2 linked regions of the Pseudoxanthobacter soli DSM 19599 genome follow. The protein of the gene in region 1 interacts with the protein of each later gene in a pairwise test. Links are inferred from orthologs where the notes say so. Each region holds a gene or a part of one and is shown on either strand. Other genes may lie near its edges. The genes, in order: secD and pheT.

Region 1 (14,749 bases):
GGCGGGATCGATGGCCTCGTTGAACGGCACCTCGAGTTCGATCACCTCGCGGGCGTAGCGCGCCGCCCAGAACGCGAACAGCTTGCCATAGACCCCCGAGGCGAGGTTCAGCACCACATCGTCGCGCGCGATCAGGGAGGCGGCCGCCGCCTCGAGCCCGAGCACCGGCTCGCCCTGCAGGATGACGGGCGCGTTGGACAGCCTGAGCGCCGCCTTGGCCTTCTCGTTGACCTTCTCGTAGAACGCGAGGAAGGCCGGGTCGTAGTGATAGAGCACCGGCTTCGACAGCGCGCGCAGCACCGCGGGATAAACCTCGACGGGACCGCAGCTCAGCGTGAACACCGGATCTTCAATCGCCGGAGCGGACATCGGCCTACCCTCTCGCTGGTCTCTCCCGCGGCCGGACATGGACCGGGCACGCCGCGACGGAGAGGCCATGTTGAATCACGAACCACATGAAGAAGCCGGCCACAGGCTGCGGCGGCGGGCCGCCGGCACGCGGCCGGCGGCACCGATCGTCAACGGAAGATCGCGAGCAGCACGATCAGCACGGCCACGGCGATGAAGCCCCACGCGATGGGGCCGCCAAGGAAGCCCTTGCCGGCTGCGACCTCGAGGCGTTCCTCCGCCTGTTCCGCAGCCTGCTCGACTTCCTCGACGAGTTCCTCGACCTTCGGCACGTGGGTCGGCGCGATCGGCATCACCTCCTCGAGGGTGCTTTCGCCGCCAAAGCGGACCGCGAACGCATCGAAGAACGCCGCCACGCGGCCGACCGAGACAGCCTCGCCGAGACCGGTATAGCCGAGAATGGTCTCATCCCCATCCTCGACGAGCGCGACCCCGATGCCCGTGCCGTCGGCGAGCGTCAGCGTCAGGGACTGCGGCGGAACCTGGCCGGAGATCGTCACCGGGGCGATCGGAGCGGTCGGATCGGTAAGCGCGTCCCAGACAACCTGGCGCGGCGCGGGAATGCGATACTCCCCGGTCATTTCCATCGGGCGGTCTCCTTCGGGGTGGCAAGGCCGGGGCGGCCGTGCACGGCACTTCCTTCTAAAGGAGATCGCAGGCGGACGGAATCGGGTCTTCACCGGATCTGCCTGATCGGGCATGACGTTGTAGCGCCCGCTTCGGACACTGCGGGTCCGCTGAAAAACGTGGTTTCCCTTTTCCGGATCATGCACTAATTCGAGCCATGTCGTTCGCATCCGCCAGCCCCACTCCCCGTCCCGCCCGGCCCGCCTTCGTGCTCGAAGCCGGCGGGTGGGAGGATTTCGCCCTGATCGATTCCGGCCACGGCCGCAAGCTGGAACGCTACGGCGATATCGTCGTCGACCGGCCGGAGCCGCAGGCGATGTGGACGCCGCGACTCTCCGAAGCCGAGTGGAGCCGCGCGGACGCTGTATTCACCGGCACCGATGAAGACGACGGCCACGGCCGCTGGCGCGCGAACCGAACGCTGCCGGAGGCATGGGAGATGCGTTACGGCCCGGCGCGGTTCATCTGCCGTTTCACGGGCTTCCGCCATGTCGGGGTATTTCCCGAACAGCGCGCACATTGGGACTGGATGACGGACCGGATCCGCAATGCCGGGCGGCCGGTGCGGGTTCTCAACCTGTTCGGCTATACCGGGGTCGCCTCGCTGCTGTGCGCCGACGCGGGCGCGAAGGTCACCCACGTCGATGCGTCCAAGAAGGCGATCGCCTGGGCGCGCGAGAACCAGGTGCTGTCCGGCATGGAATCCCTGCCGATCCGATGGATCCTTGACGATGCGGTGAAGTTCACCGCCCGCGAGGAGCGCCGCGGTTCGACCTATGAGGGCGTCATCCTCGACCCGCCGAAGTTCGGCCGCGGCCCGAAAGGCGAGGTCTGGGAGTTGTTCGACAGCCTGGCCGAGATGCTGCGCCTGGTGCGCGCCGTGATGGCGCAGGAGCCTCTGTTCATCGCCCTCACCGCCTATGCGATCCGCGCCTCGTTCCTGGCGGCCCACCGCCTGGGCGAGGAGGTTTTCGGCGACCTCGGGGGCAAGCTCGAATCGGGCGAACTGGCCCTCGTCGAAGCCGAGACCGGCCGGCTGCTGCCGACCTCGATGTTCACCCGCTGGAGCGCGCGATGAGCCGGGAACCGCCCTACGACGACCGGCGCGGTCGCGCGCCCGCGCCAGACCCGGTGCGCCCGCCGAACGCCGACCTGCAGCGTGCGGGTGCGTTCAAGGCCGTCACGAGCCTCGCCAACCCCACCATCAAGGAGATTCGCGCGCTGCAACTGCGCAAGCACCGCGCGGAGACCGGCCTCTTTCTCGGCGAGGGTGTGAAACTCGCCGCCGATGCGCTGGCGGCCGGCTGGCCGGTGCGCACGCTGGTGGTGGCGTCCGACGCCATAGCGCATCCCTTCGTCGCCAGAACCGCCGCGACCGCGCGCGCCCGCGGCGCGCTCGTCATCGAAGCGAACGAAGCGGTGATGGCGAAGATATCCCGCCGCGACAACCCGCAGACGGTGATCGGCGTGTTCGAGCAGCATATCGGTGGGCTCGAAGCGATCGCAGCGGCCAGGCCCGGCATCTGGATCGCGCTTGAAGCGGTGCGGGACCCCGGCAATCTCGGCACCATCGTCCGCACCGCGGACGCCCTCGGCGCCGCCGGCGTGCTCCTCGTAGGCGAGACCACCGATCCGTTCGGGCTGGAGGCGGTGCGCGCCACCATGGGCTCGTTCTTCCATGTGCCGCTGGCACGCGCGTCCGTCGCGGAATTCCTCGCGTGGCGGAAATCGTACCGGGGCCTCGTCGTCGGCACCCACCTCGCCGGGGCAGTCGACATCCGCTCGGTCGACTATCGCGAGCCGGCGGTGCTGGCGATGGGCAACGAACAGGCCGGCCTCTCACCGGAAATGGCGGCGGCCTGCGACCACCTCGTCAAGATTCCCATGGCGGGTCAGGCGGATTCGCTCAACCTCGCCATTTCGACGGGAATAGCGCTGTTCGAGATGCGGCGCGGCAAGCTTGCGCTCTGAAACCGCGCCGCGCGTGCGTCATGCCGTCGTCAGTGGCCGGAAGATCGCGACGATCTTTTCGTAGACCTCGCGCTTGAACGGCACCACGAGATCCGGCAGCCGCTCGATGTCCTCCCAGCGCCAGGAGGCGAATTCGGGCTTGTGGCCGTCGGGCGGGTTGCGGACGTCGATCTCCGTCTCGTCGCCGTCGAAGCGGAAGGCGAACCATTTCTGGATCTGGCCGCGGTATCGCCCCTTCCAGGCCTTGCCGACGAGTTCCGGCGGCAGATCGTAGCGCAGCCACTCCGGTGCCTCCGCCAGCAGGCTGACGGAGTGGATACCGGTTTCCTCATAGAGCTCGCGCCGGGCGGCCTCCGCCGGGTCTTCCTTGTCATCGATGCCGCCCTGGGGCAACTGCCAGGGCTTCGGCATGCCAGCGGCTTCTTCGCCGCCATGGCGCTCGCCGATGAAAACCCGGCCGCTCGGGGAAAGCAGCACGATACCGACACAGGGGCGATAGGGCAGCTCGACGGGCGTACTCCCCTCAGCCAGCGCCTTGGCCTTCCGGCTCTGCTCTTTGCTCATGCCGAATCCTTCCCGGTTCGTTGCAAGACCCGAATCATTGGCGTCGGGCGGCGGCACTCTGATCGGAACTCATGTCGACAGCACGACCGCCCGGCAAGAGGCGCGGGTCCCCGCTCGGGGATTAAGCCCGACGCCGCGCACGTCTCGCGATCCACCACATGCGCCAGATCCGGGCGAGCGCCGGCGTCTCCGTCTGAGTGTGCAGTGGATCATCCTTGCTGCGCGCAAGGCGTTTCAGCAGCGAGGGAAGGCCGGCGAGCGGCAGGAAGGCCGGCACCACCGCGGAGGGGATGGAGGAGGCGATATCGCCCACACGGGCCAAATGATGCTCGGCATGCCCGCGCATCTCCTTGAGCGCGGCGGCGAGACCCGGAGTCATCCGGCCCGCCCGGATATCGGCGACGTCGGCACCGTGGCGCGCGAGCACGTCGGCGGGCAGAAAGACCTGACCGCGCGACGACGCGAGCGGAAGGGCCTGCAGCATACGGGCGATGGTGAACGCGACGCCGGCATGGCCCGCCCTGGAACCGGTGCCGGGATCGTTGCCGCCTGCGAGCACGATGGCGGCGAGTTGAAACAAGGCCCCGGCCGTCTCACCGGCATAGCCTTCGAGATCCGTGAGGCTCGGCATCGGATCGTCGTAGAGGTCGAAGCCGTGGGCATCGATCAGGGCAATCAACGCCGGCTTCGGCAGATGGTAGCGCGCGATGGCTGCCACGAGCGTGTCGGCGACCGGATGGCCGCTGACGGCGTCCGCATCGATCACGTCGCGCCACCATTGCAGCCGGATTTCGCCTGGCATCGGCTCGCGCACGACTTCGCGCACCCGGGCGATCTCGATTTCGAACGCCGCAAGAGCCGCCAGAGCCGGCTGAGTCTCCGCTGGCGCGAACAGGATCGCCAGATAGCGGTCCTTGTCGTGCTGCCGCACGAGGTCGAGACAATGCGCAGCAGCGTCCATCGGTCTGTCGGCGTCCGTCATATCGGCATCCGAAACGAGAGGCCGGCATGATCCCGGCCGAGCCATTGGCCACATGGAATGACGGAGGTGCGCGGATCGTTCCGTCGCGAGCGCGGCCGGACCAAGCGGTAGAACGGCCGCCCCGCGATGCTGCAGACCTGTCGCGCGCCGCCGCTCAGAACACCGGAAGGAAGCCTGCTGCGACCGGTCGTTCCTCGGCTAGCATGACGTTGTAGGTGCGGACCGCCGCGCCGGTCGACATCGTCTCGACGCGAAGCCCGGCGCCGCGCAGATGCCACGCCAGATCGCCCGGCAGAGGCACCATGCGCTCGCCCGTGCCGAGCAGGAACAGGTCGATGGCGTCGACGGTCTCCAGAACCCTTGTAAACGCCTCCCGGTCGAGGTCGGCGGCCGTCACCGGCGTCCAACCGTGAATACCGCTCGGGAGGGCCAGGATAGCGCCGCGGTGCGACATGCCGGCGAAGCGAAAGCCGCCGTCGCCATAGGCCTCGATCTGCGCCCGGTCGGGATAGTGGGCGTCGCGGATGATGATGCCGCGCGGTGCCATGACGCCCTCCCCCTGCCTCTCCGAATGCCGGCCGTTCGCTCGACGAGCGGGATCAGACCGCGCCGGTTGCGGTCGCCGCGCCTTCCTCGCCGCTCTGCTTGTCGCGGCGCAGCTTGAAGTAGATCAACACCGGCGCTGCGATATAGATCGACGAGAACGTACCGATCACGACGCCGAAGATCATGGCGAACGTGAACGAACGGATCACCTCGCCGCCGAACACGTAGAGCGAGATCAGCGCGATCAATGTCGTGACCGACGTGATCATAGTGCGCCCGAGCGTCTCGTTGATCGAAAGGTCGATCAGATCGGAGATCGACATCTTCTTGTACTTGCGAAGGTTCTCTCGAATTCGATCGTAGACGACGACGGTGTCGTTCAGCGAGTAGCCGACGATCGTCAGGATCGCCGCGATACTCGACAGGTTGAACTCGAACGGGACGATCGTATAGATGCCCAAGGTCAAGATCACGTCGTGGATGGTGGCGATGATCGCCCCGACGGCGAACTGCCATTCGAAACGGAACCACACATAGACCATGATCGCGGCCAGCGTCACCACGAGGCCGACGGTGCCGTTGCGGGCCAGTTCACCGGAGACGCGAGGGCCGACGACCTCGGTGCGGGCGATATGGTAGTCGTCGCCGAGCGCATCACGAACGAGGATCAGCGCGCGCTGCTGCGCCTCGTCACCGCCCTCCTGCCGCGCGACGCGGATCAGGACGTCGTCCGGCTTGCCGAACTCCTGGATCTGCACCTCGCCGAGATTGAGATCGCCCATCGAGGCGCGCAGCGCGGCGAGGTCCGCCGGCTTGCCGTCCTTGGTGGTGATCTCGACGACGGTGCCGCCCTTGAAGTCGATGCCGTAGTTCGGACCGATCGTTAAGAACGCGATGATCGAAGCGAGCGACAGCACCGCCGAGATCGGCAGCATGTAGCGCCACAGGCGCATGAAGCCGATCTTCGTGCCGTCCGGAATGATGCGCAGGAGCTTCATCGGGCAGTTCCTTCTCGATCACGACGCGTGGACTTGCCAGCCCGTCGCGATCCTATTCCCTTCGTGGCGCGGTCTTGCTCGAAAAGCCGGGTTCCGCTTCTCCCGACCGCGCCCTGGACGACCCGCTCCGTCAGACCGAGATGACCGTGGGCCGCCGCCAGCGCACCCAGAACACCACCAGCATCCGGGTGAACGTGACGGCGGTGAACATCGTCGTCAGGATACCGAGCGCATGGGTCACGGCAAAGCCGCGGATCGGCCCCGATCCCAGATAGAACAGCACCACGGCCGAAATGAACATGGTGATGTTCGCATCGAGAATCGTGTTCAGGGCCCGCTTAAAGCCGAGATCAATCGCCATCACGGCGGAACGCCCGGCACGGGCCTCCTCGCGGATGCGTTCGTAGATCAGCACGTTGGCATCGACGGCGGTGCCGACGGTGAGCACGATGCCGGCGATACCGGGCAAGGTCAGGGTCGCGCCGAGCAGCGTGATCAGCGCGAAGATCAGCATCACGTTGACGATCACTGCGATGTTGGCGAGCAGGCCAAGGAAGCCGTAGGTCGCGAACATGTAGATGCAGACCGCCACCGTGCCGATCACCGAGGCGATCTCGCCGGCGCGGATCGAGTCCTCGCCGAGGCCCGGGCCGATGGTGCGCTCCTCGACGATGGTGAGCTTGGCAGGCAGCGCACCGGCACGCAGCAGCACCGCGAGGTCGTTGGCCGTTTCGACGGTGAAGTTGCCGGAGATCTGGCCGGCGCCGCCGAGGATCGGCTCGCGGATCTGCGGCGCCGAGATCACCTCGTCGTCGAGGACGATGGCGAACGGGCGGCCCACATTCTGCTGGGTGATGGTGCCGAACTTGCGCGCGCCGGCCGTCGACAGGCGGAACGACACGACCGGCTCCTGGCTGCGCTGATCGAAGGTGGCCTGCGCGTCGACGAGATCGTCGCCCGTCAGGAGCGGCGCTTCTTCGACAACATAGGGCACCGGCGGATCGTTGACCGAGTAGAGCACGACGGTGCCCGGGGGCGGCCGGCTCTGCACCGCCTGCTGCGCGTTAACCGTGGTGTCGACCAGATGGAAGGTGAGCTGCGCGGTCTGGCCGACGATCGCCTTGAGGCGGTCCGGATCGTCGAGGCCCGGCGCCTCCACGAGAATGCGGTCGGCGCCTTGGCGCTGGATGTTGGGCTCGACGGTACCGAGCTCGTCGACGCGACGGGCGATGACGCCGATCGACTGGTCGACGATGGAACGCACGCGCTGTTCCAGGCCGGCGTTCGTGAAGGCGATCCGCGCCGCGCCGTCGTCGCCGACCGTCACCGAGAACTCGTCGACGGCCGCACCGCCGAGCAGGCCGCCGGAGAGCGGGTTCTTGAGAAGATCGAGCCGCTTGCGCGCCTCGGCGAGCTGGTTGAGATCGCGGATCTTCACCACCACGCCGTTGTCGCGGACCGAAAGATCCGTGAAGCCGATGCGCGGGTCCTCACGCAGTGCGTTGCGCACCTCGCCGGTCAGCGTCTTCAGCCGCTTCTGCACATAGTCGGCGCGGTCGACCTCATAGAGCAGATAGACGCCGCCCTGCAGGTCGAGGCCGAGCACGATCTGGCGTTTCGGCATGAAGGCCGGCCAGTTCGCCACCGTCTCCTTGGAAAAGAAGTTGGGCAACAGGACCACGAGCCCGCCGAGCACGACGGCGAGGATCAGGGTGATCTTCCAGCGCGAGAGATAGAGCATGGTTCGCAGTCTTTAGGGCACCGGAATCGGGAGGTGCGCGGCGGTCTTCGGGCAATCCGATGCTTGGACCAATTCCGGCGCCCAAGCAAGGCGCGCGGCATCGCGCCGGTCGGTTCCCGCGCGATGTCGCAGGCCGGGCAGGCCGCGGCCAAGCCTATCAGGAGGCGTTGTCGTTAACCGGCTCGCCCTTGGCGCGCACGTCCTGGATCGCGGAGCGCAGCACACGCACGCGGATGCCCTCGGACAGTTCGACCTGCACTTCCGCCTCGTCCACGACCTTGACGATCTTGCCGATCAGGCCGCCGCTGGTGACGATGGTGTCGCCGCGCCGCACGTTGGAGATCATCTCCTGGTGCTGCTTCTGGCGCTGGCGCTGCGGACGCAGGATCAGGAAGTACATGATGACGATGATGACGAGGAACGGGGCGAACTGCATCACCATGTCGACCGGGCCCGGGGAAGCGCCGGCGGCCTGCGCGTAGGCGGGAGTAATAAAATTCATAAGGTTCTCGAGCCTTTTCGTTCGCAGCCGGGAAGCGGCCGGTCGATTCTTCGTCGTTCCTGTTCTTCGCCTCTCGCCCGCACGGACCCTTGGGGCGCTGCGACGGTCAAAGAGGCGGCGGGACTATAACGGCGGCGCCCCGCTTTGCAAACCGCACCGCTTCATCCACCCACGCCGTCGTGATAAGACCCAGCGGTTTTTCGTGTTTCGACGCCGAATTCGTCTTCAGATACCGGAGTATCGCCGTGACCGCGCCCGAATACGTCAGCCGCGCCGAGTTTGCCGCCCTCCTCGACCGCTTCGATACGCTGATCGGGCTCGTGGCGCGTGCGGTGCCGCCGACGGTGCGGGTGCCCGATATCACAGCCGCCGACGCGTTCGTCTGGCAGACCGATCCGCCGGCGCTGGAACCCGTGCCCCACGTCAGCCGGGTCGAGATCGGCCTGCTGCACGGCATCGATTCGGCGCGCGACCAGCTCGTCGACAACACCGAGCGCTTCGCCCGCGGCCTGCCGGCCAACAACGTGCTGCTTTGGGGCGCGCGCGGCATGGGCAAGTCTTCTCTGGTCAAGGCCTCCCAGGCCCACGTTAACGAGCGGCTTGCGGCCGAGGGCAAATCCGATCGCCTGAAGCTCGTCGAGATCCATCGCGAGGACGTCGAGAGCCTGCCGTCGCTGATGGCGATCCTGCGCGCCGCGCCGCACCGCTTCGTGGTATTCTGCGACGATCTCTCGTTCGATGCCGGCGACGCCAGCTACAAGTCGCTGAAAGCGGTGCTGGAAGGAGGGCTGGAGGGGCGGCCGGCGAACGTGCTGTTCTACGCCACGTCGAACCGCCGCCACCTGCTGCCGCGCGACATGATGGAGAACGAGCGCTCGACCGCGATCAATCCAGGCGAGGCGGTTGAAGAGAAGGTCTCGCTCTCCGACCGGTTCGGCCTGTGGCTCGGCTTCCACAAGTGCAGCCAGGACGAATATCTGAGCATGGTGCGCGGCTATGCGGGCCGCTACGGCCTCAAGGTCGATGACGACCGGCTCCGCGCCGAGGCGCTGGAGTGGTCGACCACGCGCGGGTCGCGCTCCGGCCGCGTCGCCTGGCAGTTCATTCAGGATCTTGCAGGACGCCTCGGCCAGACGCTCGGAGCCTGAAGGGCGAGCGAGACGCCATGTCCGGCCGGATCACGCATCCGGCCGGCAAGCGTTTCGGTGAAGGCTCACGCGCCGAAGCGCGGCTCCGGCAGGCCCTTCGCGCCGAGATCGTAGATCGCGAACGTGCTGCCCCGCTGAACCGGATCGTCGGGGAACCGCGGCAGCGGCGGCTTGGCCATCGACGTCACATAGAGAATATCGAGGTTGGGACCGCCGAACATCACGCTGGTGATCTTCTTCACCGGCATGTCGATGATGCGGTCGACCGTGCCGTCCGGAGCATAACGGACGATGCGGCCGTCATAGACGAGCGCGTTCCACAGGAAGCCCTCGGCGTCGACCGTCGAGCCGTCCGCGGCACCGCCTTTCGATGTGTCGACTTTGGTGAAGGTGCGCCGGTTGGTCGCCGCACCGGTCGAGATGTCGTAGTCGTAGGCCCAGATTTCGCCGGTCCAGGTATCGGCGAAATAGAACGTCTTGTCGTCAGGGCTGAAGCACGGACCGTTCGAGCAGATGATGCCGGTGTCGATGGTGGTGAGCGTGAAGTCGGGATCGAGCCGGTAGAGCGCGCCGAGCGGCCCCTCCTCTTTCGTGTCCATCGAGCCGGCGAAGAAGCGGCCGCGGCGGTCGACCTTGCCGTCGTTGATCCGCGTGGTCGGCTTGTCTGCCTCCGGGTCGACGATCAGGTCGCAGTCGCCCGACTTGAAATCCAGTGCATGGAAGCCGGTCTGCAGCGAGACGATTGCGCCCTGCCCGTCCTTGCGCAGCGCCATGGAGCCGATCTTGGCCGGCACGTCCCAGGATCGCACCTCTCGCCCATCCACGGTGGTGCGGAAGACCCGGCCGTCGAAGCTGTCGATGAAATAGAGCCGCTCCTGTTCGGCATCCCAGAGCGGGCCTTCGCCGAGGGTCGTCTTCACGTCGATGAGAACTTCGATCCGCATCGTTTCCTCCCTTTGTTATTGTCGTTGGTCAGAAATTCACCTGATCGCCGCCCTTGAGGGACAGGATGGCGCGAGCCTCGTCCGGGGTCGCGACCTGAAGGCCGAGCCCCTCGATCACCTGCCGCGCCATCCGCACCTGGTCGGCGCTGGACGTGGCGAGCTTGCCCTTGCCGGCCCAGAGCGAGTCCTCAAGCCCGACGCGCACATTGCCGCCCATCGCCGCCGACATGGTGGCGATGCGAAGCTGGCTCGCACCGGCGCCTAGCACCGACCAGCGGAACTGGTCGCCGAACAGGCGGTCCGCGGTGCGCTTCATGTGCATCACGTCCTCGGGATGGGTGCCGATACCGCCGAGCAGCCCGAACACGGACTGGACGAAGAAGGGCGGCTTCACGAGGCCGCGGTCGGCGAAGTGCGCGAGATTATAGAGATGAGCGATGTCGTAGCATTCGAACTCGAAGCGGGTGCCGTTGTCGTAGCAGGTCTCAAGAATGTACTCGATGTCCTTGAAGGAATTGCGGAAGACGAGATCCTTCGTGGCTTCGAGATGCGGCTTTTCCCAATCGAATTTGAACCGGTCGTATTTCTGCACGAGATGGTAGAGGCCGAAATTGATCGAGCCCATGTTGAGCGAGGCGACTTCGGGTTTGAAGGTCGCGGCCGGCAGCACGCGCTCCTCGACCTTCATGTAGGGGCTGCCGCCGGTGGTGATGTTGATCACCGCGTTGGTCCCCTGCTTGACCGTCGGCAGGAAGCGGGCGAACGCCTCCGGTGTCTGGTCCGGCTTGCCGTTCTCCGGGTTGCGGGCGTGCAGGTGAAGGATCGCCGCTCCGGCCTCGGCGGCACCAAGCGCATCGGCGGCGATCTGCTCCGGGGTGATCGGCAGGTAGGGCGACATGGTCGGGGTGTGGATGGCGCCGGTGCAGGCGCAGGTGATGATGACCTTGCCGGAAAGGCTCTGGCCGGAAAGGCTCTGGGCGGCGGTGGCGGACATTGGCGTTTCCATGGAACGGGGTTTCAGCGGCCGATATCGCGGTCGGCGCGGCGTTTCTGGGCGACGAGGGCCATCAGCCGGCGATCGCGCCAGCGCTGGCGCTCGGGCAGCGCCTCGGTCGCCACGGCAGCGCGGCGAGAGGGCTCGATCGCGCTCGCGGTGACCGTCCTCCAGTCGACGCGCGTGCACATGCTCTCGAACATGTCCTCGTACATCGGCTGGTAGCGCGCCACGTAGTCGGCGACGCCGCCCGGTGCGTTGAGATCGATGGTCTCGAAGGGCCCCATGAAGCTCCAGCGCAGAGCGAGGCCATCGGCTATGCTGCGGTCGATGTCCTCCGCGCTCGCATAGCCGCCGGCGACGAGGCGGAATGCCTCTTCCATCAGCGCACCCTGCATCCGGTTCATGATGAAGCCGGCGATTTCCTTCTCCATGCGCAGCGGAACCTGTCCGGCAGCGCGCAGGAAAGCGACAGCGCGATCCATCACCTCCGGGGTGGTCCATTGCGACGGCACCACTTCAACCGCCGGCACGAGGTAGGGCGGATTGATGGGGTGGGCGACGATGCCGCGCGCGCGACCTGGGACTGCCTCGAAAATGGCGGAGGGCAGCAGAGCCGAACTCGACGAGGCCAGCACGGCGCTTGGCGGTGCAAGCGCATCGATGCGGGCGAAACTCTCGCGCTTGCCCTCGATGTTCTCCGGCCCGGATTCCTGCACCCAGTCCGCACCATCGAGCGCGTCCGCGAGATCGGCGCACGGGGTCATCGCTGCCAGCAGTTCGTCCGGCGTGCGCCCATTCAGGAGATCATTGCGGGCGAGATCCTCGGCGACTGACCCGACGAAGGCGAGCGCGCCCTCGGCCGCCCCCTTGCCGGGATCCCAGAGCCGCACGGCACAGCCGGCGCGGGCGAACGTGATGGCCCAGGCGCGGCCAACCAGACCGGCGCCGACGATGGCGACCCTTTTCGATCCTTCGCTCATCACAGCGTCTCCACGTTGCCGTCGACATTGAGGGAAAGCGCCGAGAGATTGCGCCCGGCGTCGGACAGCAGGAAGGCGACGGAGGCGGCGACATCCTCCATCGTCACCATGCGTCGCAGCGATACTTTTTCGAGGTAGCGGTGCTCCATCTCCTCGTAGGAGACGCCCACCTGAGCGGCGCGGTCGCGGATGACGCCTTCCATGCGCGGCCCGGCGACGATGCCGGGCAGGATGGCGTTGACGCGGATATTGTGGGGGCCGAGTTCTTTGGCGAGGGACTGGGTGAGGCCGATCACGCCCCACTTCGCGGCAGCGTAGGGCGTGCGGTAGGCATAGCCGTGCCGGCCTGCCGACGACGACATGTTGACCACCGAGCCACCGCCCGCGCGCTTGATATGCGGCACGGCCTGGCGTGCGCAGAGGAACTGGCCGGTGAGGCCAATATCGATGCAGCGCCGCCACGCGGCGGGATCGAGGTCCTCGACCGCGCCCGTCGGACCGGCGATGCCGGCATTGTTGATCAGCGCGTCGAGCCCGCCGAGCGCCTCAAGAGCGGCCGCAAAGAACGCCTCGACGTCGCGTTCGTCGGAGACGTCGGCCTTGACCGCGAGGATGCCCGGCAGTTCGGCGCTGACGGCCTCTAGCGCCGCATCGGCGACGTCGCAAACCGCCAACCGGGCGCCCTGCGCATGCAGGAGGCGGGCGATGGCGAGGCCGATCCCGCCGGCCCCGGCGGTTATGACGACGCGCTGCCCTTGCAGGCCGCCGACGAAGGATGTGGGAGACATTGGCTCAGCTCCTCTTTTCACGCAGCGCGATGACGGCGGCGAGCACGACGCAGCCGAACAGAATGGCGCGGAAGGCATAGGGAAGGGTCGTGCCGGCAAGCAGGGTCTGCAGGGCCGTGAGCAGCAGTGCACCGCCCACCATGCCGAGAAAATGACCGCGCCCGCCGGTGATCAGCCCGCCGCCGACCACGACGACGGCGATGGAGGGAAGCAGGTAGTCGTCGCCCATGCCGAGGCTTGCCTGGCCGGAGAACCCGGTGAGCAGCATGCCGACGAGGGCCGCGCACAGCGCCGACAGGATATAGACGCCGATCACCACCCGGCCGGTGCGGACGCCGGACAGCCGTGCCGCCTCCATGGAGTTGCCGATGGCGTAGACCCGGCGGCCGAACGCCGTGCGCCCGAGCAGGACGGTGCCGATGACCAGGAAGACGGCGAGCAGCACGAGAACGGGCGTCACGCCGGCGAGCTTGCCGGTCATGAGCCACCGCAGCGCCGGCGAGGCGAAGCCGGCGGGCGTGCCGCCGGAATAGAGCAGCGCCACACCCTGCAGGATGCCGTTCGCCGCCAGCGTCACCACGATGGGCGAGAGGCCGAGCGCCACGACGCCGAGGCCGTTGAGGAGACCGATCAGCGCGGCCACCGCGAACACGGCGGGAACCGCGTAGATCAGCGCGGCGTCGGAACCCTGCACGAGACCGGCGAGCAGGATGCCAGACAGGCCGATGGTCCACGGCACCGAGAGATCGAGCCCGCCGGTGAGGATCACCGAGCCCTGGCCGAGCGCCAGAATGACGAGGAAGGTGGAAAGCACGAACAGCGCGTTCCAGAAGCCCCAGTTGAGCAGCGCGTTGCCGAGGACGAACTCGGTCGCGATCAGCACGACGACAAGGCAGGCATAGGCCGGGAGCGCGAAGCGCAGCTCGCGACCGTGGCGTTCCAGGAAGGAGGGCGCAGCGCGCGGCGCACCGGGCTTCGCCGAGGCGAACACGAGACGGCGGTCGCCCGCAGGACGCTGGCTCACGTGGGTGCCCGCCCGGCGCGCGGCGAGAAGGCCACCGAGGCGGCGCAATTGGTCGCTGAGCACCGACTCGCGGCTGAAGGAGCCGACGAGCACCGCAGCGAGCAGGACCCCGCCTTCCGCGATGGTCGCGTAATAGGCGGAGACATTGAGCGCGAGCAGGATGTTGACCACGATCATCAGCACGAAGGCGCCGAAGATGGTGCCGACGAGCCCGCCCTTGCCGCCGCCGAGGCGGGTGCCGCCGATGACGACCGCCGCGAACATCGACAGCAGTAGCGAGTTGCCGACGAGCGGATCACCAGATCCGGTCTGGGCGCTGACGAACACCCCGGCCATGCCGTAGAAGCCGCCCGCGAGCACATAGGTGGTGAAACGCACCCACGGCACGCTCAACCCTACCGCCGTCGCAGCAGCGGGATCGCTGCCGGAGGCATAGAGCGCGACGCCGAACGACGTCTTCTTCAGCCATGTCCAGAACAGGGCGGCGAGGCCGAGAAGCACCAGCGACATCGGCAGAATCGAGGCAATG
Region 2 (14,928 bases), on another replicon or contig:
CTCGCCGTCGTCGCAGGCCATCCTGTAGGTGCGACCGTTTATGGTGACCGCGACTTGCGCCATCGTGTCCTCGAAATCCTTGAAGGGTCAGCCGCCGTGGCGTTCCAGCACGGTGCGGATCGATTCCATCGCGGCGACCAGCCGGCGCGAAACCTCCTTGTTGGTGTCCTCGATGCGGGCCGAGCGAGCCTCGGCCTGGTCGAGATCCTGGGCGAGCCGCGAGCGGTCCTCGTCGAGGCGCTGCAACTGCTCTTCGAGAAGGCCCTTGCCGCCGTCGATTTCCGCCCGGTGTTCCAGCGCCGCTTCCAGCCGTCCGAGCGCCGCCCCGAGGCGGGCGAAGCTCTCCTCGATGCCCGGTCGTTCGCTCATGCCGTCGCTCCCCGCCACTTCGATCCCGTGTTCCGCCCCGGCACACGGCATCATTTCAAACCGCCACCGGCAAAGGATTCGTCAACGGCGTTGATGCCGTTGCGAGAAACCCATGCTCATGAGGCAAATTTAGGATGCGCCGGGGCCGCGGTCGAGCCCGGATAGATCCCACGTCGGCGGGCAGGGGCGCCGTCAGGTGGTGGAGAGGGTGAGATTGCGCACCAGCGGGTAGATCTGACCCTCCCACTTGCGGCCGTTGAAGACGCCGTAGTGGCCGACGCCCGGTTGCATGTGGTGGCGCTTCAGATAGGGGCGCAGGCCCGCGCAGAGTTCGTGCGCCGCCGCGGTCTGGCCGAGGGCGCAGATGTCGTCGCGCTCGCCTTCCACGGTCAGGAGCGCGGTCTTGCGGATCGCCTTCGGCTCCACCTTCTCGCCGCGATAGGTCAGCTCGCCCCTCGGCAGCAGCGCGCGCTGGAACACCCGGTCGATGGTCTCGAGATAGAACTCGGCGGTGAGATCGAGCACGGCGAAATATTCGTCGTAGAAGGTCTTGATCGCCTGCGCCTTCTCCGTCTCGCCGCGGGCGAGATGGCGGTAGAGATCGCGGTGGGCGGTCTCGTGGCGGCCGAGATTCATCGCCATGAACGACAAGAGCTGCACGAAGCCGGGATAGACCTTGCGACCGGCGCCGGCATAGCGGCCGGGAACGGTGGAGATCAGGTTCGATTCGAACCAGGCCAGCGATTTCGAGGTGGCGAGCCCGTTCACCGTGGTCGGGCTGATCCGGGTATCGACCGGCCCCGCCATCAGCGTCATCGAGCGGGGCACGGCCGGATTCTTGCGCGCCGACATCACCGCGACGGCGACGAGCGCCTGAACGCAGGGCTGGCAGACGGCGAGGACGTGACTGCCGGACCCCATGATCTCCAGGAAGCGGATGACGTGGTCGACATAGTCGTCGAAGCCGAACGCGCCCGCTTCGACCGGAATGTCGCGGGCGTTGTGCCAGTCGGTCACGTAGACGTCGTGGTCGCGCAACAGCGTGCGGATGGTGCCGCGCAGCAAGGTGGCGAAATGGCCCGAAAGCGGTGCAACCACCAGGATGCGCGGCTGGACGGCGTCGATATCCTTGCGGAAATGCAGGAGCGTGCCGAACGGCGTTTGCGCGGCGGCTTCCTCGGTCACCGCGACCTCGGCATTGCCGACGGTCACCGTGTCGATGCCGAAGGGGGGCCGGGTGTGGCTGAGACCGGCGCGGGCGACGAGTTCCCAGGCGGCGGCGAGGCGCGGGCGGAAGGGAAGAACGGCGGCGCCCATGCCGAGCGGTAGGGGGGCGCGGGTGGCGGCCTTTGCGACGGTCCGCAGCGGCGCCATGAGGTCGTCCTGCAGCTGATACGCGGAATACAACATACCGTCCGCAGCCTCCCCGGTCCGGTTCAGGCCGCCCCCTGCCCTGCGTCGTCGAGACGCCGGGCCTTCGGCCATGCAGGAAACGCTAGTGCATTTTTTTCCGCACTGCGAGATGATTATATCGGTTGTAGACAGCGGCGGCGAACCGATGAGCGCCCGGCCGCGACCAGGGGGGAAACAGCCGTGGCGGCCGCCGTTCTTACGATCTCCAGCAAGAACTATTCGTCATGGTCTCTGCGGGGGTGGCTGCTCTGCAAGATGGCCGGCATCGACTTCACGGAGAAGGCGATGCCGATCGACGATCCCTCGACGCGGGCGGAACTGCTGCTTCTCTCGCCGTCGGTGCTGGTGCCGCGCCTGGAGGACGGCGAGGCCAAGGTGTGGGATACGCTCGCGATCGCGGAATATCTCGCGGAGATCCGGCCCGATTCCGGCATCCTGCCCGGCGACCGGGTGGCGCGCGCCCATTGCCGCTCGGTCTCGGGGGAGATGCATTCCGGCTTCGCCAACCTGCGCTCCGCGCTGCCGATGAACCTGAAGGCGCGCTACGACAGATATCCCATCTTCGCCGGTGCGCTGCCCGACATCGAGCGCGTCACCGCGATCTGGCGGGAATGCCTGGCGCTCTATGGCGGACCGTTCCTGTTCGGGAAGACGCCGTGCATGGCGGACGCGATGTATGCGCCGGTCTGCGCGCGGTTCGAGACCTACGCCGTGCCGCTCGACGAGACCTGCCGGGGCTATTGCCGCACCGTGCTGGCCTGGGAGCCTATGGCCGAGTGGACCGCGGCGGCGCGCACCGAGCCCGAGGAACTGGAAGAGCTGGAAGTCGAATTCTGAGCCGCAGCCGGGCGCCGGGAACACCGGCCGGAAAGACAAACGGCACGGCCGTTGCGAGCGGTCGTGCCGTCACCGGGATGTTGCGTAGCGTCCTTTGCCGGAACCCTGGTTCCGGCAGGCTGGCCCCGATGTCAGGCAGGCTGGCCCCGATGTCAGAGAGTCCCGTTGTCAGAAATTGTAGACGGGGCGCAGGCGAAGGCCGAGCTGCGCGGCCTTGGCGGTGACCTCGATCACCGGCTTGTGGAGCTTCAGGCTGACCACTTCCGCCGAGACTTCCTGGCGGGTGAGGTCGATTAGTTCGCGAACCGCCTCGACCGGCCAGTTCGGATCGTTCGACACGACGGGCGGGAATTGTGACGCCATGGCGGTTACCTCCCTTTTCTTGTCTAAGGGTTAACGAAACACGAACCGCCACCTGTGTCGACTCAAACCGCTTCACGAGATGGCGATCCGCTTGGGGCGCTTCCTCCCAGCCGGAATTCTGGTAAAACGCCGCGCATCGCCGCGGGTTCCGCGCCTGCGGCCGTTCATTTTCGAGAAGCTGAGCAGATGACCGACAACCAGACCCTCGATCTCGCCGATCTCGAACAGGAGCTCGTCGCCCGCATCGAGGCCGCCGCCGACGAGCCCGGGCTGGAGGAGGCGCGCGTCGCCGCCCTCGGCAAGAAGGGGGCTCTGACCGAGCGGCTGAAGGGCCTCGGCGCCATGTCCGACGCGGAGCGCCGCGTCGCCGGGCCGGCGCTGAACGGCCTCAAGGTGCGCGTCACCGAGGCGATCGAAGGCCGCCGGGCGGTGCTGCGCGAGGCGGCGCTGGCCGAGCGGCTGGCGCGCGAGAGCGTCGACATCACCCTGCCGGTGCGGCCGGGGCCGCTGTCGGAGGGGCGCATCCATCCGGTGTCGCAGGTGATCGACGAACTGACGGCGATCTTCGCCGATCTCGGCTTCGCCATCGCCGAGGGGCCGGACATCGAGACCGACGACAACAACTTCACCGCGCTCAACTTCCCCGTCGGCCATCCGGCGCGCGAGATGCACGACACCTTCTTCTTCGATCCGAAGGAGGACGGCTCGCGCCTCGTGCTGCGCACTCACACCTCGCCGGTCCAGGTCCGCACCATGCGGCAGGGCAAGCTGCCGATCCGCGTGATCTGTCCGGGGCGGACCTATCGCTGCGATTCCGACCAGACCCACACGCCGATGTTCCATCAGGTCGAGGGCCTCGTGGTCGACGAGACCGCGACCATCGGCGAGCTGAAGTGGGTGCTGGAGGAGTTCTGCAAGGCGTTCTTCGAGGTGCCGCGCGTCGACATGCGCTTCCGGCCGTCGTTCTTCCCGTTCACCGAGCCGTCGATGGAAGTCGACATCCGCTGCCGGCGGATGGGCAACGAGGTGCGGTTCGGCGAGGGCGACGACTGGCTGGAGATCCTCGGCTGCGGCATGGTGCATCCGAACGTGCTGCGCAATTGCGGGCTCGATCCCGACAAGGTGCAGGGCTATGCCTGGGGCATGGGCATCGACCGCATCGCCATGCTGAAATACGGCATGCCGGACCTGCGCGCGTTCTTCGATGCCGACCTGCGCTGGCTGTCGCATTACGGCTTCCGCCCGCTCGACGTGCCGAGCCTGCTCGGCGGCCTTTCCGCCGCCTGAGCGGTTGCGCGCCTTTTCTTCCGCGCGTCCGTTTTCCAATTAACCCGAACCGGGTCGGCCGGCGCCATGGCGCCGGGACCCGCGGGACGGTGGAGACCCCAAGATGAAGTTCACGCTTTCCTGGCTCAAGGATCATCTCGAGACCACCGCCGGGCTCGACGAGATCGCGGCCCGCCTGACGACGATCGGCCTCGAGGTCGAGGGCATCGAGAACAAGGGCGCGGGGCTCGAGCCGTTCGTGATCGCCGAGGTGCTGACCGCCGAGAAGCATCCGAACGCCGACAAGCTCCGGGTGCTGACGGTCGATACCGGCGCCGGCGAGCCGGTGCAGGTGGTGTGCGGCGCGCCGAACGCCCGGGCCGGCATCAAGGCGGTGTTCGCCGCCCCCGGCACGCGGATGCCCGACAGCGGCGCGGAGCTGAAGATCGGCGCGATCCGCGGCGTGGAAAGCCGCGGCATGATGGTGTCCGAGCGCGAACTGAAGCTCTCCGACGAGCACAACGGCATCATCGAGCTCTCCCCCGGCGCGCCGGTCGGCACGCCGTTCGCGGCCTTCGCCGGGCTCGACGATCCGGTGATCGAGATCGCCGTCACGCCGAACCGCGCCGATGCGCTCGGCGTCGCCGGCATCGCCCGCGACCTCGCCGCCTCCGGCATCGGCACGCTGAAGACCCCGCCCGTGGTCGCGGTGCCCGGCACGGGGCCGAGCCCGACCGGCGTTCGGCTCGAATTCGGCGATACGCCGGCGCTCTGCCGCTCGTTCGCGCTGCGGCTGGTCCGCGGCGTGAAGAACGGCCCGTCGCCGGAATGGATGCAGCGCCGGCTCAAGGCGATCGGGCTGCGCCCGATCAACGCCCTCGTCGACATCACCAACTATCTCACCTTCGACCGCGGCCGGCCGCTCCATGTGTTCGACGCCGCCAAGGTGAAGGGCGACCTCGTGGTCCGGCGCGGCGTGGAGGGCGAGGAAATCGAGGCCCTCGACGGGCGCACCTACAAGGTCGATGCCGCGATGTGCGTCATCGCCGACGACAACGGCCTGGAATCCATCGCCGGCATCATGGGCGGCGAGGCCTCCGGCTGCTCGGAGGCGACCACGGACGTGCTGATCGAATCGGCACTGTGGGACGAACTCGCCATCGCCCAGACCGGCCGCCGGCTCGGCCTCAATTCCGATGCCCGCTTCCGGTTCGAGCGCGGCGTCGATCCCGCCTTCAACCTGCCTGGGCTGGAGCTTGCGACGCGGCTGGTGCTGGACCTCTGCGGCGGCACGCCGAGCGACGTCGTCGTGACGGGCGCGACCGAATTTCCGCCGCGCGTGCTCGACTTCCCGTTCTCGGAGGTCAAGCGCATCTCCGGCCTCGATCTCGATGCCTCGGTGATCGCCTCCCATCTCGAACGCCTCGGCTTCAGGGTGACCGGCGAGGGGCCGGTGGCCTCGGTGACGGTGCCGACGTGGCGGGCGGACGTCGAAGGCAAGGCCGACCTCGTCGAGGAGGTCGTGCGCATGGTCGGCGTCGACAACATTCCGCTGAAGCCGCTGGCGCGGCTGAAGCCCGTCGCCGCGCGGGTGCTGACCCAGGGGCAGCTTCGCGCCCGCAACGCCCGCCGCACGCTGGCGGCACGGGGTCTCGTCGAGGCGCTGACCTGGTCGTTCATCTCCAGGGCGGCCGCGACCGCGTTCGGCGGCGGCAAGCCGGAGCTGGCGCTGTCGAACCCCATCGCCTCCGACCTCTCGGACATGCGGCCGAGCCTGATCCCCGGCCTCGTCGCCGCCGCCAAGCGCAATGCCGACCGCGGCCTCGGCGACGTCGCGCTGTTCGAGATCGGCCAGATCTTCCTCGGCGACCAGCCGGACGACCAGAAGCGCGTCGCCGCCGGCGTGCGCACCGGCACGGCGGCGCTTTCCGGCGCCGGACGCCACTGGGCCGGCGCGGGCGCGCCGGTCGGCGTGTTCGACGCCAAGGCGGATGCCCTCGCGGTGCTGGAATCGGCCGGTGCCCCGGTCGAACGCCTGCAGGTCACCCGCGACGCGCCGGCCTGGTTCCACCCGGGCCGGTCGGGCACGCTGCGGCTCGGCCCGCTGGTGCTCGGCCATTTCGGCGAGCTTCACCCCCGCGTCGCCGTGCTCCTCGACATTTCCGGCCCGCTCGCGGCGTTCGAGGTGATGTTCGAGGCGGTGCCGGCGCCCAAGGCGAAGGCGACGAAGGCCAAGCCGCCGCTCGCGGTGTCCGACCTGATGCCGGTGAAGCGCGATTTCGCGTTCGTGGTCGACCGCGCCGTTCAGGCCGCCGACATCGTCAAGGCGGCTGCCGGGGCCGAGAAGGCGCTGGTGGAGCGGGTGTCGGTGTTCGACGTCTACGAAGGCACCGGCATCGCGCCGGGCTCGAAGTCTGTCGCGATCGAGGTGGTGCTGGCGCCGAAGGAGCGCACGCTCACCGACGCCGAGATCGAGGCGGTCGGCGCGCGGATCGTCGCCGGCGTCGAGAAGGCGACCGGTGGCGTGCTGCGGCGCTGAGCGGAGGCGCGCCGGGAACGGCGCGCCCCAACGTGCATAGCGGGCTTGGGGCTCGCGGGCGGGTGCCGCCGATGCGGCGCGAACCGGCCGTCACGGATGCGCGAACGCGGCACGCATCAGCCGCAGGCCGGTGCGTTGCCTCTTGTGGTGGAGGCGGTCGGGGCGCTATCCCTCGGACATAAGCCGGTGGACCCAAGACCGCCGGCGCCGGATGGCCGCGGGTTCGCCGGTCCCGGCGGAGACGAAGGCCCAATCAGAGCGGAAGCCCCATGCGCGCGATTCTCGACGTCATCCTCCTGATCCTCGACCTCTATCAGTGGGTCGTGATCGCCGCGGCGCTGTTCTCGTGGCTCTATGCCTTCAATGTCGTCAATCCGCGCAATGCCGTGGTGATGACCATCGCCAACACGCTCTACCGGCTGACGGAGCCGGTGCTGAAGCCGATCCGTTCGGTGCTGCCGAGCGTCGGCGGGCTCGATCTGTCGCCGGTGGTGCTGCTGATCCTGATCTTCCTGATCCAGAACGTCATCATCCGCTACGTCTATCCCTACGTGTTCTGAGGCCGGAAACGGTGTCCGCCGCCGATTGCCGGCCGTGGACGGTCTCGGGCGCGGGGCTTTCCGTTCGCGTGCGGCTGACGCCGCGCGGCGGCCGCGACGCGCTCGACGGCATTCAGGTGCTCTCGGACGGCACCGCCGTGCTCGCCGCGCGTGTGCGGGCGGTGCCGGAGAAGGGGGCCGCGAACGCCGCGCTGGAGGCGCTGATCGCGGGTGTCGCCGGCGTGCCGCGCTCCAGTGTGAAGGTCGCCGCCGGTTCGACCGCGCGGATCAAGACGGTGGTGGTCGCGGGCGATGGGGACCGCGCGGCGGCGGCGCTGGAACGCGCGGTCGTGGCCCGGCCATAGAGCATATCCCGTTCGGATCGAACCGATCTGAACGGCAAGAAAGCGCTCCAGGATTTTATTCCGTCCGGATCGCCGCGATCCGGCGCGTGTTCGATGGGCCGACCGCACGGAGGGGCGAGGGATGACCGTCTCAAGGCCGGACTCGCGCTTCGGGATGCAGACCCGCCCGCTGCCGCCGAGCCTCTATGCCGAAACCGCGGCGCCGGCGCCGGACATGCCGCCGCTCGACGGCAGCCGGCGCGCGTCGGTCGCCATCGTCGGCGGCGGCTTCACGGGGCTTTCGGCGGCGCTGCATCTCGCCGAGGCGGGCGTGGAGGCCGTGGTGCTGGAAGCGTCCACCGCCGGCTGGGGTGCCTCCGGACGCAATGGCGGCCAGGTCAATCCCGGGCTGATCCACGATCCCGACACGGTCGAGCGCGATTTCGGCCCCGACCTCGGCGGCCGGATGATCGCGCGGTCCTATGGCGCGCCCGATGTGGTGTTCGCACTGATCGAGCGTCACGGCATCGCCTGCGAGGCGCGCCGGGGCGGCACCCACCGCGTCGCCTTCGACCGGCGCTCGGCCGCCGGCATCGCCGCGCTCGTTTCGCAATATCGCCGGCGGGCCATGCCGGTCGAGCATCTCGGTCCGGAGGCGCTGGCCGCGCGCACAGGCACCGACCGCTACCGCGCCGGGCTGGTCGACCCGCGCGGCGGCACGGTGAACCCACTCGGCTATGCCCGCGGACTGGCCCGCGCAGCGCAGAAGGCCGGTGCGGCCGTTCACGGCGGGACGCCGGTGACGGCGGCGCGCAGGGACGGCGGCCTGTGGCGCGTCGAGACGGAGCGCGGCACCGTGACGGCCGAACGGCTGGTGCTGGCCACCAACGCCTACAGCGACGGCCTGTGGCCAAAGCTGCGGCGGACGGTGGTTCCGGTCTACAGTGCCGTCGCCGCGAGCGAGCCGCTGCCCGCCGACCTCGTCGCCCGCATCCTGCCCACGGGCGGGGGTCTCTACGAGATGGGGCACGACACGGTCTATTACCGCGTCGACAGCGCCGGCCGTCTGCTGATGGGCGGACGCGGGCCGCAGCGCGACACCTCCGACCCGGCGGACTATCGCCATCTCGTGGCTTATGCCGAGCGGCTTTGGCCGGCGCTCAGCGGTGTGCGCTGGACCCACTTCTGGAACGGCCAGCTCGCCATCACCCCCGATCACTATCCCCATTTCCACGAGCCGGCCGAGGGCGTGTTCGCCGCGCTCGGCTACAACGGCCGCGGCATCGCGATGGCGACCGTCGCGGGATACCTGCTGGCGCGGCGCGTCCTCGGCGATCCGGCGGAGGCGATCGACCTGCCGGTCACGCGCGCGCTGAAGCCGATTCCCTTCCACGGGCTCTGGCGTCCCGCGGTCGAGGCGCGCATGCTGTACGGGCGGCTGCGCGACGTTCTCGGGCTGTAGGATTTCGGTCCTGATTTCGTGATCCTGGTGTCGTGATCCTGGTTTCGTGATCTTGGTTTCGTGATTTTGGCTTGAGGTGGCGCAACGCGGTTTGCCGCGAAGGGGCCATGGTTGGCCGGCAAACAGGACGGACTGCCTCGCGCGAGCGGGACAGGGCCCACACGGCGGACGCACAACGATCCGCCGGCGGGCAAGGGGCGCGGCCGAAGCCGGCCGTAACGGGGAAACACGCAAGGAGGACAATGATGGATGTGCCGCTGAAGCTCACCTTCCGCAATCTCGAGTCGTCCGAATCCGTCGAGACCCGCGTCCGCGAACGCGCCGCGCGGCTCGACCGCTTCCATCCCCGCATCATCGCCCTCCGTGTTTCGATCGAGGTGCCGCACCGTTCGCCGGGAAGCGGCAAGACCGCGCTCGCCATCACCGTCGAGGCTGAGGTGCCCGGCCGCACGCTGGTCGCCAAGGCCAGCGAGGACATGCGCGAGACCCGCGGCGACCGGCTGGCGCTGATCGGCCGGGCGTTCGATGCGATCCAGCGCCGGCTGGAGGAAGACTGGAAGATGAAGCGCGGCGCGGTGAAGGTTCACGAGGCCGCCATCGAGACCGGGCGCGTGGTCCGGCTGTTCCCGCAGGAAAGCTACGGCTTCGTCGAGATCGGCGGCGGCGGCGATCTCTATTTCAGCCGCGGTTCGGTGGCCAACGATGCGTTCGACGACCTCGCCGAGGGCATGATGGTCGCCGTCACCCGCGCCATGGGCGAGGGGCCGATGGGGCCGCAGGCGAGTTCCGTGCGCCGGCTGGGCGCCTAGAGCGCTTTCCGATCCGGTTCCGACCGGTCTTCAAAAAGAAAAACCGCCCGGGGGCCACCCGGGCGGAAAAGTCGAAGAGCGGGTGGGCCGGCGGCTTGCCGCCGGCAGCCTGTTCACGCGGTGGGGGTCACGCGGCGATGCGGACCTGAGGGGCGGCGTTGCGCACCTCCTCGCCGACATGATCCTCGAACTTCGAGAAGTTCTTGGCGAACATCGCGACGAGCCTGCGCGCCGTCTGGTCGAAGGCCGCCTTGTCGGCCCACGTCTTGATCGGATAGAGCACGTGGGGCTCGACGCCCGGCACGGCGGTCGGCACCTGGAAGCCGAAATAGGGATCGGTGCGGAAACCGGCCGATTTCAGCGAGCCATCGAGGGCGGCCGACAGCAGGGTGCGCGTCACGCGGATCGGCATGCGCCGGCCGACGCCATAGCTGCCGCCGGTCCATCCGGTGTTCACCAGCCAGCAATCGACATTGTGCTCGGCGATGAGATCGCGCAGCAGGTTGCCGTATTCCGACGGATGGCGCGGCATGAACGGGGCGCCGAAGCAGGTCGAGAACGTCGCCTGCGGCTCGGTCACGCCCTTTTCCGTGCCGGCGACCTTGGCAGTGTAGCCGGACAGGAAGTGATACATCGCCTCCGCCGGGCTCAGCTTGGCGATCGGCGGCATCACGCCGAAGGCGTCGGCGGTGAGCATCACGATGTTCCTCGGACGCGGCGCACGGCCGGTCAGGGACGCATTCGGGATGAAGTGGATCGGATAGGCGCAGCGGGTGTTCTCGGTCAGCCGGCCGTCGTCGAAATCGGGCACGCGGGTGACCGGATCGAGGATGACGTTCTCCAGCACCGTGCCGAAGCGCTCGGTGGTGGCGAAGATTTCCGGCTCCGCCTCGCGCGACAGGCGGATGGTCTTGGCGTAGCAGCCGCCTTCGAAATTGAAGATGCCGCCCGGACCCCAGCCGTGCTCGTCGTCACCGATCAGGGTGCGCGAGGGATCGGCCGACAGCGTGGTCTTGCCGGTTCCCGACAGGCCGAAGAACAGGGCGGAATCGCCCTTGTCGCCGACGTTCGCCGAGCAGTGCATCGGCATCACGCCCTTCGGCGGCAGCAGGAAGTTCAGGAAGGTGAAGACCGACTTCTTCATCTCGCCGGCATAGGAGGTGCCGCCGATCAGCACGATGCCGCGGGTGAAGTCGCAGGCGATCACGGTCTCGGTGCGGCAGCCGTGGCGGGCCGGGTCGGCCTTGAAGCTCGGCAGGTCGATGATGGTGAGCTTCGGCGCGAACGTCGCGAGGTCTTCCGCGGGCGGCCGGATCAGGAGATCGCGGATGAACAGCGAGTGCCAGGCATATTCGGTGTAGACGCGGGTCGGCAGGCGGTGGTCCGGATCGGCGCCGCCATAGAGGTCCTGCGCGAACAGCTCGCGGCCCTCGGCATGGGCGAGCATGTCGGCCATCAGCACGTCGAAATGCGCGATCGAGAGCGGCTTGTTGTTGTCCCACCACACGGTGCCGTCGGTGGTGTCGTCGCGGACGACGAACTTGTCCTGGGCGGAGCGGCCGGTATGGACGCCGGTTTCCACCGCCAGCGCGCCGCCGGCGGCGATGGTGCCTTCGCCGCGGCGAATGGCTTCCTCGTAGAGCGCGGGCTCCAGCAGGTTCCAGTGGACGGCGGAAAGATTCCTGAAGCCGATGGCGTCGGCGCCGATCGCGGAATTGCGCACACCGTTTTCCTTCACGATGACCCTCTCGTTTCCTGCCCTGCGACGTCGCTCGGACACTCGCGGCACGGGTTTGCAGGCGGTCGGCGCCGGCAACCCGGCGGCCATCGGCCTCGCAACGCCCGCCAGCCCATGATCCCGGCGCCGTGGAAGACGCTTCCGGATCGTTTGCCGGCGGTTGTTCGGCGGGAAAATAGGGAAACGCGCAGCCGAGAGCAAGTTTCCAGAGAAGTCGAAACGATGATTCTGAAAGAAAGATCAGAACTTTATCGATGGCGTACAATGGCAACGCTGCCAAGTCGGAAAGACTACGTCAGCTCGCCTTGCTGCAGTGCGAATTTGCTTGTTTGCATATGCGAACGCCGCGGTCTTGGCAGCGCTATCATTTGATCCGGCGGTTAAAATCTATCGCGTGAGGCAGGACGCCGGCCGGCCGGAAGCGGGGGCGCGGGCGGCGTCCGGCATCCCAATGCCGCCCGGCGCCGGGCAGGTCGCCGTGGCGCGCCCCGGCGGGCGGTTCGCGGGCCCGGCCCTGCCGGCGCGGAAATTGCGGCGCCGGGGCGGCGCATTCATGCGGAAAGCTTTTCGTTCGGACGAATCTGCCTTATTTCTGCTCAGGTAAGCCGTCAGTTCGCAGATCGGGTCTCAACGGCACCGCGCGTCATCGTCCACCGAAGTCGCTCCGTGCCGCCCTGTCGCCCTCTTGGGGCATATCCCGTTCAGATCGAACCGATCTGAACGGGATGTGCCCAGGCTATCGAGTCGGGAGCGATTCCTTGTCGACCGGATGATCACATCCGGTCGGGAAGCGCTCCGGCCGCCGGGCATGTGCCGCGGTGGCGTGGATGCAACGAGAGAGAGAAGGATCGCCCCCATGCCGACCATCGCGCTCGTCGACGACGACCGCAACATCCTCGCATCGGTGTCGATCGCGCTGGAGTCGGAAGGCTATCGGGTCGAGACCTATACCGATGGCGCCTCCGCCCTCGACGGGCTCGCCCAGAGCACGCCCGACCTCGCCATCCTCGACATCAAGATGCCGCGCATGGACGGCATGGAGCTGCTGCGCCGCCTGCGCCAGCGCACCGACATGCCGGTGATCTTCCTGACCTCCAAGGACGACGAGATCGACGAGTTGTTCGGCCTCAAGATGGGCGCCGACGACTTCATCCGGAAGCCGTTCTCCCAGCGCCTGCTGGTCGAGCGGGTGAAGGCGGTGCTGCGCCGGGCCCAGCCGCGCGAACCGGGCGCCGTCAAGGTGCCGGATGCCGCGCGCACGCTGGAGCGCGGCCAGCTCGTCATGGACCAGGAGCGCCACACCTGCACCTGGAAGGGCGAGCCGGTCACGCTCACCGTCACCGAATTCCTGATCCTCTACGCGCTCGCCCAGCGGCCCGGCGTGGTCAAGAGCCGCAACGCGCTGATGGATGCGGCCTATGACGATCAGGTCTATGTCGACGACCGCACCATCGACAGCCACATCAAGCGGCTGCGCAAGAAGTTCAAGATGGTAGACGACGATTTCGACATGATCGAAACCCTCTACGGCGTCGGCTACCGCTTCAAGGAAGCCTGAGCCGCGCGTTCGCCCCAGGCGGCGGACGGGCGGACGGCAGGGACGTTCCGCAACCGTGACGATCGACAACAGCGATCCGCTGAACCCCGCCGACGCGGCAAGGCCCGCCGCCCGCGACGAAGCCGAGACGGAAGGCCGCCAGCCCCGCCGCGACGGCGCCCGGCGGCGGCGCCTCGTGGTTCGTCGGCGGTTTCTCAACTGGGCGCGCCGCAGCCTCGGCGCGCACCTGTTCTCCAGCCTGACGCGGCGCATCGTCATCCTCAACGTCGCCGCGCTCGTCGCGCTGGTATCGGGCATCCTCTATCTCAACCAGTTCCGCGCCGGCCTGATCGACGCCCGGGTCGAAAGCCTTCTGACCCAGGGCGAGATCATCGCCGCCGCCATCGCCGGCTCGGCCTCCGTCGACACCAACGTCATCACCGTCGACCCCGACCGGCTGCTGCAGATGCAGGCGGGCGAGGATTCCTCGCCGAGCGACGACAGCCTGCAGTCGCTCGACTTTCCCATCAATCCCGAGCGGGTCGCGCCGATCCTGCAGCGCCTGATCTCGCCCACCAAGACGCGGGCGCGCATCTACGACCGCGAAGGCGTGCTGCTGCTCGATTCCCGCTATCTCTATTCCCGCGGCCAGATCCTGCGCTCCGAGCTGCCGGCGCCGGACGTCTCGCCCCCCAACGCGATCGAGCGGGTGTGGGAGCGGCTCAAGGGCTGGTTCCTGCGCGGAGAACTGCCGACCTACCGCGAACTCAGCGGCACCGACGGGCGCGGCTATCCGGAAGTCGCCCGCGCGCTCGGCGGCGCGCCGGCAAGCGTGGTGCGCGTCACCACCTCCGGCGAGATCATCGTCTCGGTCGCGGTGCCGATCCAGCGCTCCCGCGCCGTGCTCGGGGTGCTGCTGCTCTCCACCCAGGGCGGCGACATCGAGGCGATCCTTCGCGCCGAGCGCTTCGCCATCGTCCGGGTGTTCCTGGTGGCGGCGACCATCAGCATCATCTCGTCCATCCTGCTCGCCGGCACCATCGCCGGCCCGATGCGCCGGCTCGCCACCGCGGCCGACCGGGTGCGCCGGGGCGTCAAGGCCCGCGAGCCGATCCCGGATTTCTCGGGCCGCCACGACGAGATCGGCCACCTCGCCCGGGCGCTGCGCGACATGACGGATGCGCTCTACAAGCGCATGGACGCCATCGAGGCGTTCGCGGCGGACGTGTCGCACGAGCTGAAGAACCCGCTCACCTCGCTGAAGAGCGCGGTGGAGACGCTGCCGCTCGCCCGCACCGAGGAGTCGCGCCAGCGCCTGCTCGGCATCATCCAGCACGACGTGCGCCGCCTGAACCGGCTGATCTCCGACATCTCCGACGCCTCGCGGCTCGACGCCGAGCTGTCGCGGCAGGACTCCGCGGCGGTCGACGTCGCCGCCGTGCTCGAAGCGGTGGTCGCGATCCAGCGCGGGCTCAGCGACGAGGGACCGGCGATCGTGCTCGAGATCGAACCGGTCAAGGGCATGGCGAAGCCCTACGAGGTCGTCGGCCACGACAGCCGCCTCGGGCAGGTGTTCACCAACCTCATCGACAATGCCCGTTCGTTCTCGCCGCCGGACGGCACCGTCCGGGTGTGCCTCAGCCGGCTGCAGGACGAGGTGGAGATCGTGGTCGAGGACGACGGGCCGGGCATCCGCGCCGAGCAGATCGACC

What was found.
Region 2: the proteins of secD (region 1) and pheT interact in binary tests that used the Escherichia coli proteins (3 or more experiments, as listed by UniProt). The link is inferred for Pseudoxanthobacter soli DSM 19599 from one-to-one orthologs.

Annotation. Positions count from the first base shown.
Region 1 is NZ_FRXO01000004.1:362,918-377,666, forward strand. Bases 5,533-8,448 are described here. They hold secD (protein translocase subunit SecD), read right to left. Parts: upstream 7,838-8,448; coding sequence 6,227-7,837; downstream 5,533-6,226. Other genes in these bases: secF (protein translocase subunit SecF), read right to left, coding at 5,533-6,096; yajC (preprotein translocase subunit YajC), read right to left, coding at 7,995-8,339. Also shown: ppaT (pyridoxamine--pyruvate transaminase), read right to left, coding at 1-369; BUF17_RS11835 (SRPBCC family protein), read right to left, coding at 519-995; BUF17_RS11840 (class I SAM-dependent methyltransferase), read left to right, coding at 1,193-2,113; BUF17_RS11845 (TrmH family RNA methyltransferase), read left to right, coding at 2,110-3,006; BUF17_RS11850 (RNA pyrophosphohydrolase), read right to left, coding at 3,025-3,570; BUF17_RS11855 (phytoene/squalene synthase family protein), read right to left, coding at 3,692-4,531; BUF17_RS11860 (Mth938-like domain-containing protein), read right to left, coding at 4,707-5,099; more of secF, read right to left, coding at 5,152-5,532; BUF17_RS11880 (ATP-binding protein), read left to right, coding at 8,585-9,487; BUF17_RS11885 (SMP-30/gluconolactonase/LRE family protein), read right to left, coding at 9,553-10,431; kce (3,5-dioxohexanoate:acetyl-CoA acetone transferase), read right to left, coding at 10,460-11,425; BUF17_RS11895 (3-hydroxyacyl-CoA dehydrogenase), read right to left, coding at 11,449-12,408; BUF17_RS11900 (SDR family oxidoreductase), read right to left, coding at 12,408-13,196; BUF17_RS11905 (ABC transporter permease), read right to left, coding at 13,201-14,749. UniProt on the Escherichia coli protein: Part of the Sec protein translocase complex. Interacts with the SecYEG preprotein conducting channel. SecDF uses the proton motive force (PMF) to complete protein translocation after the ATP-dependent function of SecA.
Region 2 is NZ_FRXO01000003.1:294,156-309,083, reverse strand. Bases 3,985-7,079 are described here. They hold pheT (phenylalanine--tRNA ligase subunit beta), read left to right. Parts: upstream 3,985-4,372; coding sequence 4,373-6,787; downstream 6,788-7,079. Other genes in these bases: BUF17_RS08990 (YggT family protein), read left to right, coding at 7,057-7,079; pheS (phenylalanine--tRNA ligase subunit alpha), read left to right, coding at 3,985-4,269. In the rest of the region: BUF17_RS09025 (cell division protein ZapA), read right to left, coding at 1-63; BUF17_RS09020 (DUF4164 domain-containing protein), read right to left, coding at 88-369; BUF17_RS09015 (polyhydroxyalkanoate depolymerase), read right to left, coding at 562-1,779; BUF17_RS09010 (glutathione S-transferase), read left to right, coding at 1,963-2,619; BUF17_RS09005 (hypothetical protein), read right to left, coding at 2,788-2,982; more of pheS, read left to right, coding at 3,169-3,984; more of BUF17_RS08990, read left to right, coding at 7,080-7,347; BUF17_RS08985 (DUF167 family protein), read left to right, coding at 7,359-7,691; BUF17_RS08980 (NAD(P)/FAD-dependent oxidoreductase), read left to right, coding at 7,846-9,132; BUF17_RS08975 (HPF/RaiA family ribosome-associated protein), read left to right, coding at 9,378-9,941; BUF17_RS08970 (phosphoenolpyruvate carboxykinase), read right to left, coding at 10,069-11,679; BUF17_RS08965 (response regulator transcription factor), read left to right, coding at 12,536-13,237; BUF17_RS08960 (sensor histidine kinase), read left to right, coding at 13,293-14,928.